3 regions of the Dactylosporangium salmoneum genome follow, and region 1 is predicted to be linked to each of the others. Evidence: riboswitches for the same ligand, from Rfam matches in the RefSeq annotation. Region 1 holds a riboswitch; each other region holds the start of a gene.
The links. A riboswitch is a leader RNA that binds a small molecule or an ion and turns the genes downstream of it on or off. The one in region 1 is predicted to bind cyclic di-AMP.
Positions count from the first base shown of each region.

Region 2: linked by a shared signal. The riboswitch ahead of ABD352_RS32730 (C39 family peptidase) and the one ahead of ABD352_RS29805 (hypothetical protein) in region 1 are both predicted to bind cyclic di-AMP.
Region 3: linked by a shared signal. The riboswitch ahead of ABD352_RS03900 (coiled-coil domain-containing protein) and the one ahead of ABD352_RS29805 (hypothetical protein) in region 1 are both predicted to bind cyclic di-AMP.

Region 1 covers NZ_BAAARV010000056.1:43,292-47,318, reverse strand. Annotated here, with positions in the region: gene ABD352_RS29810 (glycosyl hydrolase family 18 protein) at 1-795, shown strand, start outside; cyclic di-AMP (ydaO/yuaA leader) riboswitch at 1,000-1,143, shown strand; gene ABD352_RS29805 (hypothetical protein) at 1,417-2,220, shown strand; gene ABD352_RS29800 (class I SAM-dependent methyltransferase) at 2,245-3,012, opposite strand; gene ABD352_RS29795 (DoxX family protein) at 3,069-3,686, opposite strand; gene ABD352_RS29790 (hypothetical protein) at 3,811-4,027, opposite strand, start outside.
Region 2 covers NZ_BAAARV010000063.1:19,552-23,578, reverse strand. Annotated here, with positions in the region: gene ABD352_RS32740 (winged helix-turn-helix domain-containing protein) at 1-330, opposite strand, end outside; gene ABD352_RS32735 (YbiU family protein) at 430-1,707, shown strand; cyclic di-AMP (ydaO/yuaA leader) riboswitch at 1,811-1,955, shown strand; gene ABD352_RS32730 (C39 family peptidase) at 1,961-2,731, shown strand; gene ABD352_RS32725 (methyl-accepting chemotaxis protein) at 2,745-4,027, opposite strand, start outside.
Region 3 covers NZ_BAAARV010000005.1:243,207-247,233, forward strand. Annotated here, with positions in the region: gene ABD352_RS03890 (glycoside hydrolase family 19 protein) at 14-1,117, opposite strand; gene ABD352_RS03895 (DUF998 domain-containing protein) at 1,212-1,811, opposite strand; cyclic di-AMP (ydaO/yuaA leader) riboswitch at 1,984-2,140, shown strand; gene ABD352_RS03900 (coiled-coil domain-containing protein) at 2,150-3,169, shown strand; gene ABD352_RS03905 (exopolyphosphatase) at 3,247-4,027, shown strand, end outside.

The DNA of each region.
Region 1 (4,027 bases):
CTGTACTACCGCGGCTGGACCGGGGTGACCGCCGGCAGCAGCCACGGCCTGTACTCGACGGCCAGCGGCCCGTCCTCGGCGCGCCCGCTCACTCAGCAGGCCGGCGTCGCCGCCTACAAGGAGCTCACCGGGTTCGTCGACAACCCGTCGTACACCTACTGGGACCCGGTGACGCTGTCGTCGTACTTCTACAACGGCACCGAGTTCTTCAGCGGCGAGACGAAGCAGTCCATCAAGGCGAAGATCGACTACGCGCACTGCAAGGGCCTGGGCGGCGCGATGGTGTACGCGCTGTCGAACGACCCGAGCGCCGTGCTCGTCAACGAGATCGTCACCGACGTGAGCGGCTCCGCCGCGGCCTGCCCGACCTCGTCGCCGACGCCGACCGGCAGCACGGGGCCGTCCACGTCGGCGTCCCCGTCGAAGTCGCCTTCGTCGTCGCCGTCCACGTCGCCCTCCACGGGCACGTGCTCGGCCGCGGCGTGGAACGCGGGCACGGCGTACACCGGCGGCGCGGTCGTGTCGTACAACGGCCACACCTGGAAGGCGCAGTGGTGGACCCAGGGCGAGACCCCGGGCAGCGCCGCCGTCTGGGCCGACCAGGGTGCCTGCGGTGGCGGTACCACTACCACGCCGACGGGCAACTGCCCGGCGGCCTGGAGCGCGGGCACCGCCTACAGCGGCGGGGCCACCGCCTCCTACAACGGCCACAAGTGGACCGCCAAGTGGTGGACCCAGGGTGACATCCCCGGCAACAACAGCCAGAACGTCTGGACCGACAACGGGGCCTGCTGACCGCAGCCAGGCACCAGGGGCCCGGGGACACACGTCTCCGGGCCCCGCGCCGTCCGCGTCGACGTGCGTCACTTTCGCCGCAAAGTCGCAGGTCGCCGGGGTGCTAGCAGCACCTCGGCAGTTCCGATCGAGGGGTTCACCTGCGTGTCCGGAGCGGCTATGGTCATGGGGCCCGCCGCTGATTGTCACCGTTCCAGGTGACAGCGCGGCGGCCCGCCGAGTCGTGCTCGAACGAGCCGGGGACCCAAGCTCCACTGGGGTGAATCCGCGCGGCCACGTGCCGCAAGGTAGGGCGATCCTCCCGCCCGAATCCGTCAGCTAACCCGGTAGGCGGCACCGGAAGGAGCAGCGCATGCAGACCCTCGAACCGCACCATACCCCGGCACAGCGCCCCGCCGGCCGCCCGGCACGCCGGCGACGCGGCCACATCGGCTGACCGTCCGGGCCGCACGCCGGCCCCCGCCACGGATCCGCGACCAGCACCGTCCCCAGTGGACGGTCGGTGGTGCGCCCCCTTGTTCCGTACCGGCCCCGCGACGCGCGGGCCGGCGATGACGTCTGTCGAGGTTTCCGTGCAGTACCCCACGCAACCCAACCATTTCCCGGCTATGAGGAGGATCCGTGCCGGCCGATAAGACCGGCGGACCGCGGCACCTGCGGCGCGCGCGACGCGGCCGCCACTCGGCGGTCCGCCGGCACGTCAGCCTGGCCTCGGCCTGCGCCGTCATCGCGTTCGCCGTCATCGGCGCGCTGCTGCTGGTCTCCTCGCACAACGGCCGCTCACAGACCGTGGCGCAGTCCGAACCGTCGACGCAGCGCGAGTACGACCGGGCGGCGGACGCCGAGCGCCGCGCTTCCCGCAGCGAACAACGCACCGGCGACGTGCCCAGCCAGCAACCATCGGCATCGGTACCGGCACCGGCGAGCGCCGCCCCGAAGCCGTCACCGGCGGGCAGTACCGCGCCGCCGAGCCGCGCGCCGGCGCCGGCGGTCATCGCCGCGGTCGGCGGGCTGACCCAGGCCGAGATGAACAACGCCGTCGCGATCATCCGCGCCGGGCAGAAGCAGGGCCTCCCGAGCCGCGCCTACGTCGTGGCGATCGCCACCGCGCTGCAGGAAAGCCACCTGCACAACCTCGCCAACTCCAACGTTCCCGCGTCGCTCAACCTGCCCAACGAGGGCGTGGGCAGCGACCACGACTCGGTCGGGCTGTTCCAGCAACGGCCGAGCTGGGGCACCGTCGCCGAGCTGATGAACCCGGCGGAGGCCGCACAGCGCTTCTACGCCGCACTCGCCGAGGTCAACGGCTGGGAGCAGATGGCGGTGACCGTGGCGGCACAGACGGTCCAGGTGTCGGCGTACCCGGACGCCTACGCCAAGTGGCAGTCGCTCGCCGAGCAGGTCGTCGCCGCCGTCACGTCGTGAGCCGGTGACGTGACGATCGAGGCACTACCGCTCGCGGTGCCGACGCGCGAAATGGGCGGTGATGTCGGCGGCAACCTCGACCGTCTCGGGCAGGACCTGCCTGATCCGGCTATATACCTCCTCTTGCTCCGAGGCCGGCAATTCGAGATACGCCGAGATGGTCGAGAGATGGCCAACGTAGTCGCCAGCACTCATCGTGAAGCGCCGCTCGATCACGGACTGCTGAACATCGGCGAACCACGCAGATTGTCGCAGCTCCGTACCTGGCCACTGCATCTCACGTCCCGGAGGCGTCCCGTCCGGAGACGGAATCTCGTCGCTGTGCAAGAACGGCGCCCGGGCCGCGCGGACAGCTTCCTGCACAACCGGGTCGGCCAGCTGGACCGATCCACCGAACGAGGCGAACACGCCACCCGGCTCCAGCAGCGCGGCCACGCGCGGCCACCGACCTTCCGGGCTCGTCCAGTGCAGCGCCGCTGCCGCGTACACCAGCCCATGCCGTTCGCCCGGCCGCAGGTCCTCGAACGCGGCCTGCACGGTCCTGACGTTCCCCGGCACGTGCTTGCACAGCTCGGCGAGCATGGCCGCGTCGGGCTCGGTCGCGGTGACCGCGATCCCCCGTTGCGCGAACAAACGGGTCGCTTTGCCCGTCCCGGCGCCAATCTCGAGGGCAGTCAGAATCGGCTGATCCGCGTACCGCATCACCATGTCCAAAAGCTCCGCGGGGTACCCCGGCCGGAACCGTTCGTATGCTTCCGCCACCACTCCGAAGCTCAGTGCGCGACTAGACATGCCGAGCATCCTCACACGATCGGCGCCGTCAATGCTCGGTCTTTCCTGTGATCGGGTCACGGCCTTACTTGAGGAGCTGGCGCAGGTTGGTCAGGATCGCGGCGGCCGACCGCGGTTGCGGCGGCGACCGTCGCGGCGAAGCCGGCGAAACCGACCAGCGCGATGACGTCGAACACCCGGCTGTCGAGGTCGGCGGCGAGGCGTGGCCCGAGCAGGCCGCGCGGATCGACGACCACGTCGACCGGACTGCCGTACTCGTACTCGATCGTGTCGCGGAACTCGCCTGGCAGCGGGGCGCCGGACGCGTCGTGCAGCGTGTAGCGGTACAGGCACCGGCCGTTGCGGACCGTCTGCAGGCAGGACACCTCGCGGACCGTCGCGGTGGTACGGGTGCCCGCGGCGCGCAGGTACCAGTCGCCCGGGCCGGCGTACGCGGTCAGTAGCAGCACGAACACGAAGGCGAACGCCACCCAGGTCGGCCAGGTCCGTTCGCCGCTGAGCCAGAACAGCAGGATCGGCGCGACGAGGAGGGCCACGGTCGGCAACGCCGCCACCGCCCACCACATCCAACCGCCCAGCGCGCCCGCCACGCCGGCGACCAGCCAGACCAGCACGGTAACGGCGACCAGCAGCGCCGCGTGCGGCCAGCTGCCCCGGCGCATGAGCCTCGTCATGATCGTATTGTGGTACCGGTACCGCCGCCGGGGCTGTCGACTATCGGTCGTTTCGTGCGGATCTCGACGGTCGGCTACCAGTCGATTGCCGCCTGGCGACATACGCGATCGGGGCTGCAGCGGATCAGGCGAAGGCCTGCTCGGCCTTGAAGCGCGGATCCAGGCGGACCGTGGGCAACAGGCGACGCATGATCTGCCGGGCGAGGGTCAGCGGGTGCTCGGGGAACTCGGCGTCGTACTGCGGATCGTCGGCCCGATGCGACGGCAGCCCGTCGGTGAGGTCCGGCGCATACGGCGACGGCATGAAGAAGTCGCTCGGGCCGAGCCGGTCCATGATCACG
Region 2 (4,027 bases), on a different contig from region 1:
GGCGATCACGTCGCCGTAGGCGTCCAGCAGTTCGCCCGTGATGCCGCTCGGCGCGATCGACACGGCCAGCGCCGCGCCGGCCGCCGGGGTCAGGGCGTAATAGGCGCCGACCCTGCCCCGGCCACGGCCGCCCGGCGTGCGCTCGCCGGTGTCGGTGACCAGGCCGCGCTCGGCCAGGCGGCGCACGCTCTCGCCCGCGGTCGGCTTCGACAGCCCCGTCTGCGCGGCCAGCTCTGCCCGGGTCAGGCGGCGGTGGCGCATCAGCGCGCGCAGCACGTGCTCGTCGGTCAGCGAGCGGACCAGCTCCAGCGACGGCCTGGCAACGTCCACGTGCCGATTCTAGTCAGGAGTCTTGCCTAGAAGTGGGACGGGTGCGTACCGTCGAAAATACAAATAAGGAGTCCTGACTAGAACGAGAGGGAGGCGGCCGTGTCTGCACCAGCCCTGCCGCACTGGGAGGAGACGCCGGCGGACCTGTCCGGCGCGATCCGCGAGGTCAAGGCCGCGATCCGGGCCCGCATCGCGGCGTCCGGGCGCACCGTGGAGGAGGTCTTCGCCGCGGTCGAGCGGCGCGTCGAGGCCGAGGTCGAGCAGATCGAGGCGGCGCGAGCCCGCGGCGAGCAGGTCTGGCCGGTCATCGACTACGCCGACATCGCCGCCGGCACCGTCCCGGCCGAGCAGGCCGAGCTGCTGCACCGCCGCGGCTGCGTGGTCGTGCGCGGGCACTTCGATCGCGACCAGGCGCTGGGCTGGGATCGCAACATCGTCGAGTACGTCGAGGGCAACCGCTTCTTCGAGCAGTACCGGGGCCCCGGCGACGACTTCTTCGGCACCGTCGGCTCGCGGCCTGAGATCTACCCGATCTACTGGTCCCCGGCCCAGATGCAGGCCCGCACGAGCGACCGCATGGCGCGGGTCCAGGCGTTCCTGAACCGGCAGTGGAAGTACGACTCGGAAGGGGTCCGGTGGTTCGACCCGGACCGCGACTCGCTCTATCCGGACCGCATCCGCCGCCGGCCGGAGGGCGCCGACTCGGCCGGCCTCAACCCGCATCTCGACCCGGGGACGCTCGACCTGTGGATGACCGAGTCCTACCAGCGGGCGTTCCGGCACCTGTTCGACGGCTCGGTGCAGGACTACGACCCCTGGGACGCGGCCTACCGCACCGACGGGCCGCAGTACCCGGGCTCGACCATGTGCTCGGCCTTCCGCACCTTCCAGGGCTGGACCGCGCTGTCGGACATGGACCACGACCAGGGCGTCCTGCACACCGTCCCCATTCCGGCGGCGATGGCGTACCTGATGCTGCGCCCGCTGCTGCCCGACGTGCCCGAGGACGACATGTGCGGCGTGACGGTGAACCAGGTCTTCCCGGCCAACGAGCGCTGGCACCCGCTGCTCGTGCGGGCGCTGGCGGGCATCCCCGACGTACGCGCCGGGGACTCCGTGTGGTGGCACTGCGACATGATCCACAGCGTCGCGCCGGTGCGGCGCCAGCGCGGCTGGGGCAACGTCATGTACATCCCGGCCGCCCCGTGGTGCCCGCGCAACGAGCGCTACGCGGCGGACGTCCGGGCGGCGTTCGAGACCGGATCGAGCCCGTCGGACTTCCCGGAGGAGCACTACGAACGCGCCTGGCCGGACCGTTTCCAGCTGGCCGATCTCAACCCGACCGGCCGCCGGGGCATGGACCTCGCCGCCGTCTGACCGCCTGGTCGCAGCATTTCGGACCCCAGTTCCCGGCCCGGATACCGCTCAGTAATGTCGCGGCGTCCGGGCCGGACCCTCTGCCATCCGAACGGGTGGCGCCGGCCCTGATCCGCCGAGTCGCGTACGCGAGCCGGGGACCCATTCCAGTCCCGGGGTGAATCCGCCGGCCCTCACGGTCCGGTGGTAGGGCGATCTTTCCCGCCCGAATCCGTCAGCTAACCCGGTAGGCGGCACCGGAAGGAGTTCCGCTGTGCGCTACCCAGATCTCGACCTGCCCAAGCTTGCGCGAAGGGCGGAAGCCGGTCGGCGTGCGTTGGCCAGGCGGCCGATCCCCGCGCTGATCGGCTCGGCCGCCATGCTCGCCGCCGCCGTGACAACGGCCGCTGTGCTCCACGAGACGTCCGACCCGGCCGACGCCCACGTCGCCGCGGCGGCCGTGCCCGCACCTGCCACCGCCGCCCCCGGCAAACCGGCAGACCCGCCCGCCCCGGACCCGCTGCTGACCGCGCCGGAGGAGCACAGCGTCGACTACGACTTCCAGTTCCAGCCTAACTACTACTACTGCGGCCCGGCCTCGACCCGCATGGCGCTGACCTCCTCTGGCGTCTCGATGTCGCAGGGCGATGTCGCCTCCCGCCTGGGTACCACGGTCAACGGCACGAACTCGGCGGCCGACGTGACCCGGGCGATGAACGGGGTGCTGGGCAAGGACGAGTACCAGACCCACTGGATCCCGGGCCAGCAGGCCACCGGCGCCCAGGCCGAGCGGCTGCAGCGCGACGTCGTCGCGGCGATGAGCGGCGGGCGGGCCGTGGTGGCCAACATCGTCGGCGGCGCCACCGACGCGAGCGGCGTCTACCACGAGTTCTCCGGCGGCCACTACATCACGCTGGTCGGCTACCGCGACCGCGGCCGGGCGGTGCAGGTCGCCGACCCGTCGGGCATGTTCGGCCCGCGCACCTACTGGATGTCGACCTGGAACATGGCCAACTGGATCGCCGCCCGGGGCTACTCGGCGTAGCGCCCGGCAAACGTCAGTCGGCGACCATCTCCTGGGCCGGCTCCAGGCGCAGGAGATGGTCCAGGAAGCCCTCGATGCGGGCCTGGGCGGCCGGGTCGAGCTGTTCGAACTCGATCCCGGCCTCCTCGCCGTAGTCGCCGTTGATGATGCGCACGACGCGGCCGCGGGCCGGGATGCGCTCGTCGCCGAGCTCCAGGATCAGCTCGACCCGGCCGCCGACGCTCACGTGCCACTCCGGCACGATCGAGCAGCGCATCCCGCTGATGCTGAGGTCGAGCATCTCCACGTCGTGGCTGCGCTCGCCGACGCGGATCGTCGTGCGGCCCTCGACGGCGGCCCGGCTGTGCCGGCGCCGCTCGAGGCGGTCCGTCACCTGGTTGAGCGCCTCGACCCGGCCGACCGCCTCGCGGACGCTCTGCACCAGCCGGTGCACGACGTCGCGCTGGCGCACCGAGACGTCGTTGAGCTCGGCGGTGACGCCGCCGACGGAGACCACGCCGTCGCTCATGTCGGCGATGACCGAGGCCATCGCGGCGGCGTCCGCGCCGAGGGCCTCCACCGTGGTGGCGATCTCGTCGGTGGAGTCCTTGGTCTTGGAGGCCAGGGCCTTCACCTCGCCGGCCACGACGCTGAAGCCGCGCCCGGCGGCGCCCGCCCGGGCCGCCTCGATGGTCGCGTTGAGCGCGAGCAGGTTGGTCTGCCCGGCGATGCCGGCGATGAGCGTGGCGATCCCGTCGACCCGCCCCAGGCTCGCGTTGACCGCGCCGACGACGGTGTCCACGGTGGACGCCCGGCCGACGACGGTACGGGTGACCTCGTGCGCCGACGACGCCTGCCGCTCGATCGAGTCGGCCGCGTCGAGCACCGCGTCGGCCTGGGCCATGACGTTGCGCAGCTCGGTGAGCACCGCCTCGCTGGTCTGTTCGAGGATCTCCCCGGCCCGCCGGCGGGTGCTCTGCTCGGCCAGTTGCTGGCGCACCGTGTTGCGCACCAGCTGGGCCTCCTTGGCAGACCGCTCGCGCTGCAGGTGGTCCTCCTGCTCCTGCATCGCCTCGAACATCTGGTCCAGCTGCCGGCCCAGGTCGCCGATCTCGCTGGTGTCGGGGTTCGCGCCGATGCGCCGGGTGCGGTCCCCGGCGTGCAGCACGCCGCTGATGCGCCGGGCCGAGGCCAGCACCGAGCGGGTCAGCAGCAGCGCGGCGGCGACCGCGAGGGCCAGCCCGAGCAGGATGATGTCGGTGACGAAGAGCCGGACCCGCGTGTAGCTGCCGTTGGACTGCCGTGGGTCTGGCCGAG
Region 3 (4,027 bases), on a different contig from region 1:
GCGAGCAGGAAGATCAGCAGGACAGTGAGCCGGGGCCCACGCCGACGCCGAGGATGCCCACGAAGCGCTGGTAGGCGGCGACGCGGCTCTGGACCTGGGCCGGGTTGCGGCCGTTGCACTCCAGGCTGCCGTTGATGCTCCGGATGGTCTCGCCGAAGCCGGCTCCGTTCGCCATCGCGTTGTGCGGGGTCATGGTGCCCGGGCCGCTCTGGGTGTTCCAGTACCACAGGGCCGTCTTCCAGGCCACGGCCGCGTCGGTCTGGACCAGGTTCGGGTTGTGCAGCAGGTCGATGCCCAGGGCGTCGCCGGCCGCCTTGTAGTTGAAGTTCCAGCTCAGCTGGATCGGGCCGCGGCCGTAGTAGGCGGCCTGGCCGGCGGGGCAGCCGTAGGACTGGCTGGCGTCACAGTACGCGGGGTAGTTGGCCGTGTTCTGCTCGACGATGTAGACCAGGCCGCCGGTCTCGTGGTTGACGTTGGCCAGGAAGGCCGCGGCCTCCTGCTTGCGGGCCTCGTCGGAGCCGGTGCGGGCGAAGGCGGGGTAGGCCGACAGCGCGGCGACCAGGCCCGAGTACGTGTAGAACGAGTTCCGGCCCGGGAACATCTGGTTGAACTGCGCCTCGCTGACCACGAAGGCGCCGCCCGAGGAAGTGGGAGGGGGCGCAGTCGTGGGCGAGGAGCCGCAGGAGTACGGGTCCCAGTACCAGGTGCTGATCACGGGGCTGTAGCCCGGGTTGTCGTGCTCGGCGATGTAGAACTTGCCGTCCGTGAACTTCACGATGTCGCCGGTCACGTAGTTGTGGCCCTGGACCCACGCGGGGAAGCTGCACGCGCCGGCCGTGCCGGTCTGGACCGGCGGGTTGGTCGGGGTGCTGCCGCCGCAGCTGCCCTGGTCCTGCCACACGCCGCTGGTGCCGGGCGGGGCCTCGTTCTGGGTCCACCACTTCGCCAGGTAGTTGTGACCGTTGCGGGACGCGGTCATGCCACCCGTGTAGACCGCCGTGGACTGCCACGCGGGGGCGCAGGCGGCGGCTGAGGCCGGCATCATGTTGAAGAACGCGACCACTCCGCTCACCACCGCCATCGCGGCGAGCATGGCCAGCGCGCGGACTCTCGACACCCTCGATCAACTCCTTCGGCTTTGGGCCTGACCTGCACATCCGATCAGCCGGAGGAACGCCGAAGAGTGAACATCATCGTTTTATGAACAATATTTACGGTACCGTTGAGACAGCGCCACGCCGCCGAGCAGCCCGATCGCGGGCGCCCGGAGCGGCCAGGGCCACGGCGACCAGCAGCGCCGCCTCGGCGGCCAGCAACAGGCGCTCGGCCAGGCCGATGAGCACGCGGTCGCCCGGAAAGGCCGAATACACCATCGCCAGCGCACAGGCCAGGCTCAGCCCGGCGAGCACCCGCACGGACCGGCCGCCCAGCAGCCAGCCGGCCACGGGAAGGGCCACGAAGGCGGCGACCGACGCGTACCGGTGCACCGCACCCGCGGCCGACAGCGGCAACCCCGGCTCGTCCGTCGGCACCAGCGCGGCCACCGTCAGCCCCGCCGCCCAGACCCCGAAGAGCGCCGTCACCCAGGCCCCCACCCGGGCACCCGAGCGACGGAGGGCGAACAGCAGCGCGACCGAGGCGGCGGCCATGACGACCATCGCCCAGTCGACCACGCCACCGCGGTCGGAGACGGCGAAGTCACTCACCGTGAGTGACCACGGGTTCAGGTCACCGTCCGGGTCGAGATGGCCGTCGATGACGAGTGCACCGGCGGCGGCAATCCCGGCGAGGGCGAGGTACCGAAGGTTCACCCAGGAAGCGTGGCCTACGGGCGACCCTACGCGGATCGGTGGAGATCCTGACGTACCCCTGAAGCCACGAGTGATCCGTGTCACTGAACGCCCTCATAGCGGATCTACGCACAAACGGTGCGGTGCGCGAATTCCGCCCCGTCGGTACAGTGACCCACGGTCACGTCCGCGGGCGTGACTGCCGCCCAATCGCCGCCCGTGGCGAGCCGGGGACCCACCGTTGCGTTGGGGTGAATCCGCCCTCCCGGAAGCCCTTCCGGAAGCGGTGGTAGGGGTCGTTCCGTCCCGAACCCGTCAGCTAACCCGGTCGGCGGCCGACGGAAGGAACAACGAACCAGATGTCATCGCGACATCACTACCGGCGCGGATTGGTCGCGCTGCTGGCCGTGATCGCGTTCGGCGGGATCGGGGCCGCCCCCGCCGCGGCCGAGCCGGGGGATCCCGGCAACGAGGGCGCGGACGCCAATCCGACCCTCGCCTCCGTCCTGGAGTCGACGACCCAGGCCTTTACCGACGCCAAGGCCAAGTTCGAGGCCTCGGTCAAGCACCAGGCCGAGCTCACCGTGCAGCTGCAGGCGACCGAGGCGCAGCTGGCGACCCTCCAGGACCAGGTTTCGGCGATCGCCATCGCGGCCTACCAGACCGGGCCGCTGACCACGTTCGCCGCGCTGATGGACGCGGACAGCCCCGACAGCTTCGCCGAGCGGGCCAGCACCATCAACGAGCTGGCCCACCACAACGACAACCTGCTTCGCCAGCTGCGGCACCTGCGGGAGGCCCAGGCCTCGCAGAAGAAGGCGCTCGACGACGAGGTCGCCTCGCAGCAGCAGCAGGTCGCCACCATGGAGCAGCAGAAGAAGGCGGCGGAGAAGGCGCTCGCGCTGGCCGGCGGGCCGAGCAAGGGCTTCGTCTCCGCCAACCTGCCGGTGGCCGACCCGACGCCGCGCAACGCCAACGGCTCGCTGCCGAAGGAGTCGTGCAGCGTCAAGGACCCCACCACCACCGGCTGCATCACCCCGCGCATGATGCACGCGATGCAGGAGGCGCAGAAGGACGGGTTCACGCGGTTCGTCGCGTGCTTCCGCCCGAGCGGGCCCTACGAGCACCCCAAGGGCCGGGCCTGCGACTTCTCGGTGCAGAAGACGAAGGGTTTCGGTGGCGTGGCCACCGGTGACGACTTCGTCTACGGCTCGACGCTGGCCGCCTACTTCGTGAAGAACGCCGATCAACTCGGCGTCATGTACGTCATCTGGTTCAAACAGATCTGGACACCGGCGGCCGGCTGGCACCACTACAGCGGCGTGGCCGGCGACCCGTCGAGCGATCACACGAACCACGTGCACCTCTCCATCCTGTAGCCGCTAATCCTCACGTTGGCGCCGGGCCGGTCGATAGGGAGACTGTCGACCGGCCCGCCCGTGCGAGGGGATCTGCAGTGAAGTACCGTCTCGTGACCCGCAGCGACTTCGACGGTCTGGTCTGCGCGGTCCTCCTGCGCCACCTCGACCTGATCGGCGACATCACCTTCGTGCACCCGAAGGACGTCCAGGACGGCTCGGTCGACGTCGGCCCCACGGACATCCTCACCAACCTGCCGTACGCCGCGGGCGCCCACATGGTGTTCGACCACCACCACTCGGAGACCCTGCGCACCGGCGGCCAGGCGACCAACCACGTCATCGACGCGGAGGCCCCGTCGGCGGCCCGCGTGATCTATGACCACTTCGGCGGGGCCGAGCGCTTCCCCAACGTCTCCGACGAGCTGATGGAGGCCGTCGACCGGGCCGACTCCGCGCAGTACGACATCAGCGAGATCCTGCAGCCGACCGGCTGGAGCCTGATGAACTTCCTCATGGACAGCCGCACCGGGCTGGGCCGCTTCCGCCAGTTCCGCATCTCCAACTACCAGTTGATGATGCAGCTCATCGACGCGTGCATCGACCACCAGGACGTCGAGGAGATCCTCGCCCTGCCCGACGTGGCCGAGCGGGCCGAGCTCTTCCGCGAGCAGCAGGACCTGTTCGTCGACCAGCTGCGCCGGGTGTCCCGGGTGCGCGGCGACGTGGTCGTGGTCGACCTGCGCGACGAGGACGTCATCTACGCCGGCAACCGGTTCATGATCTACGCGCTGTTCCCCGAGGCCCGGGTCTCGATCCACGCCATCTGGGGCAAGCAGAAGCTCAACACCGTGTTCGCCGTGGGCAAGTCGATCCTGG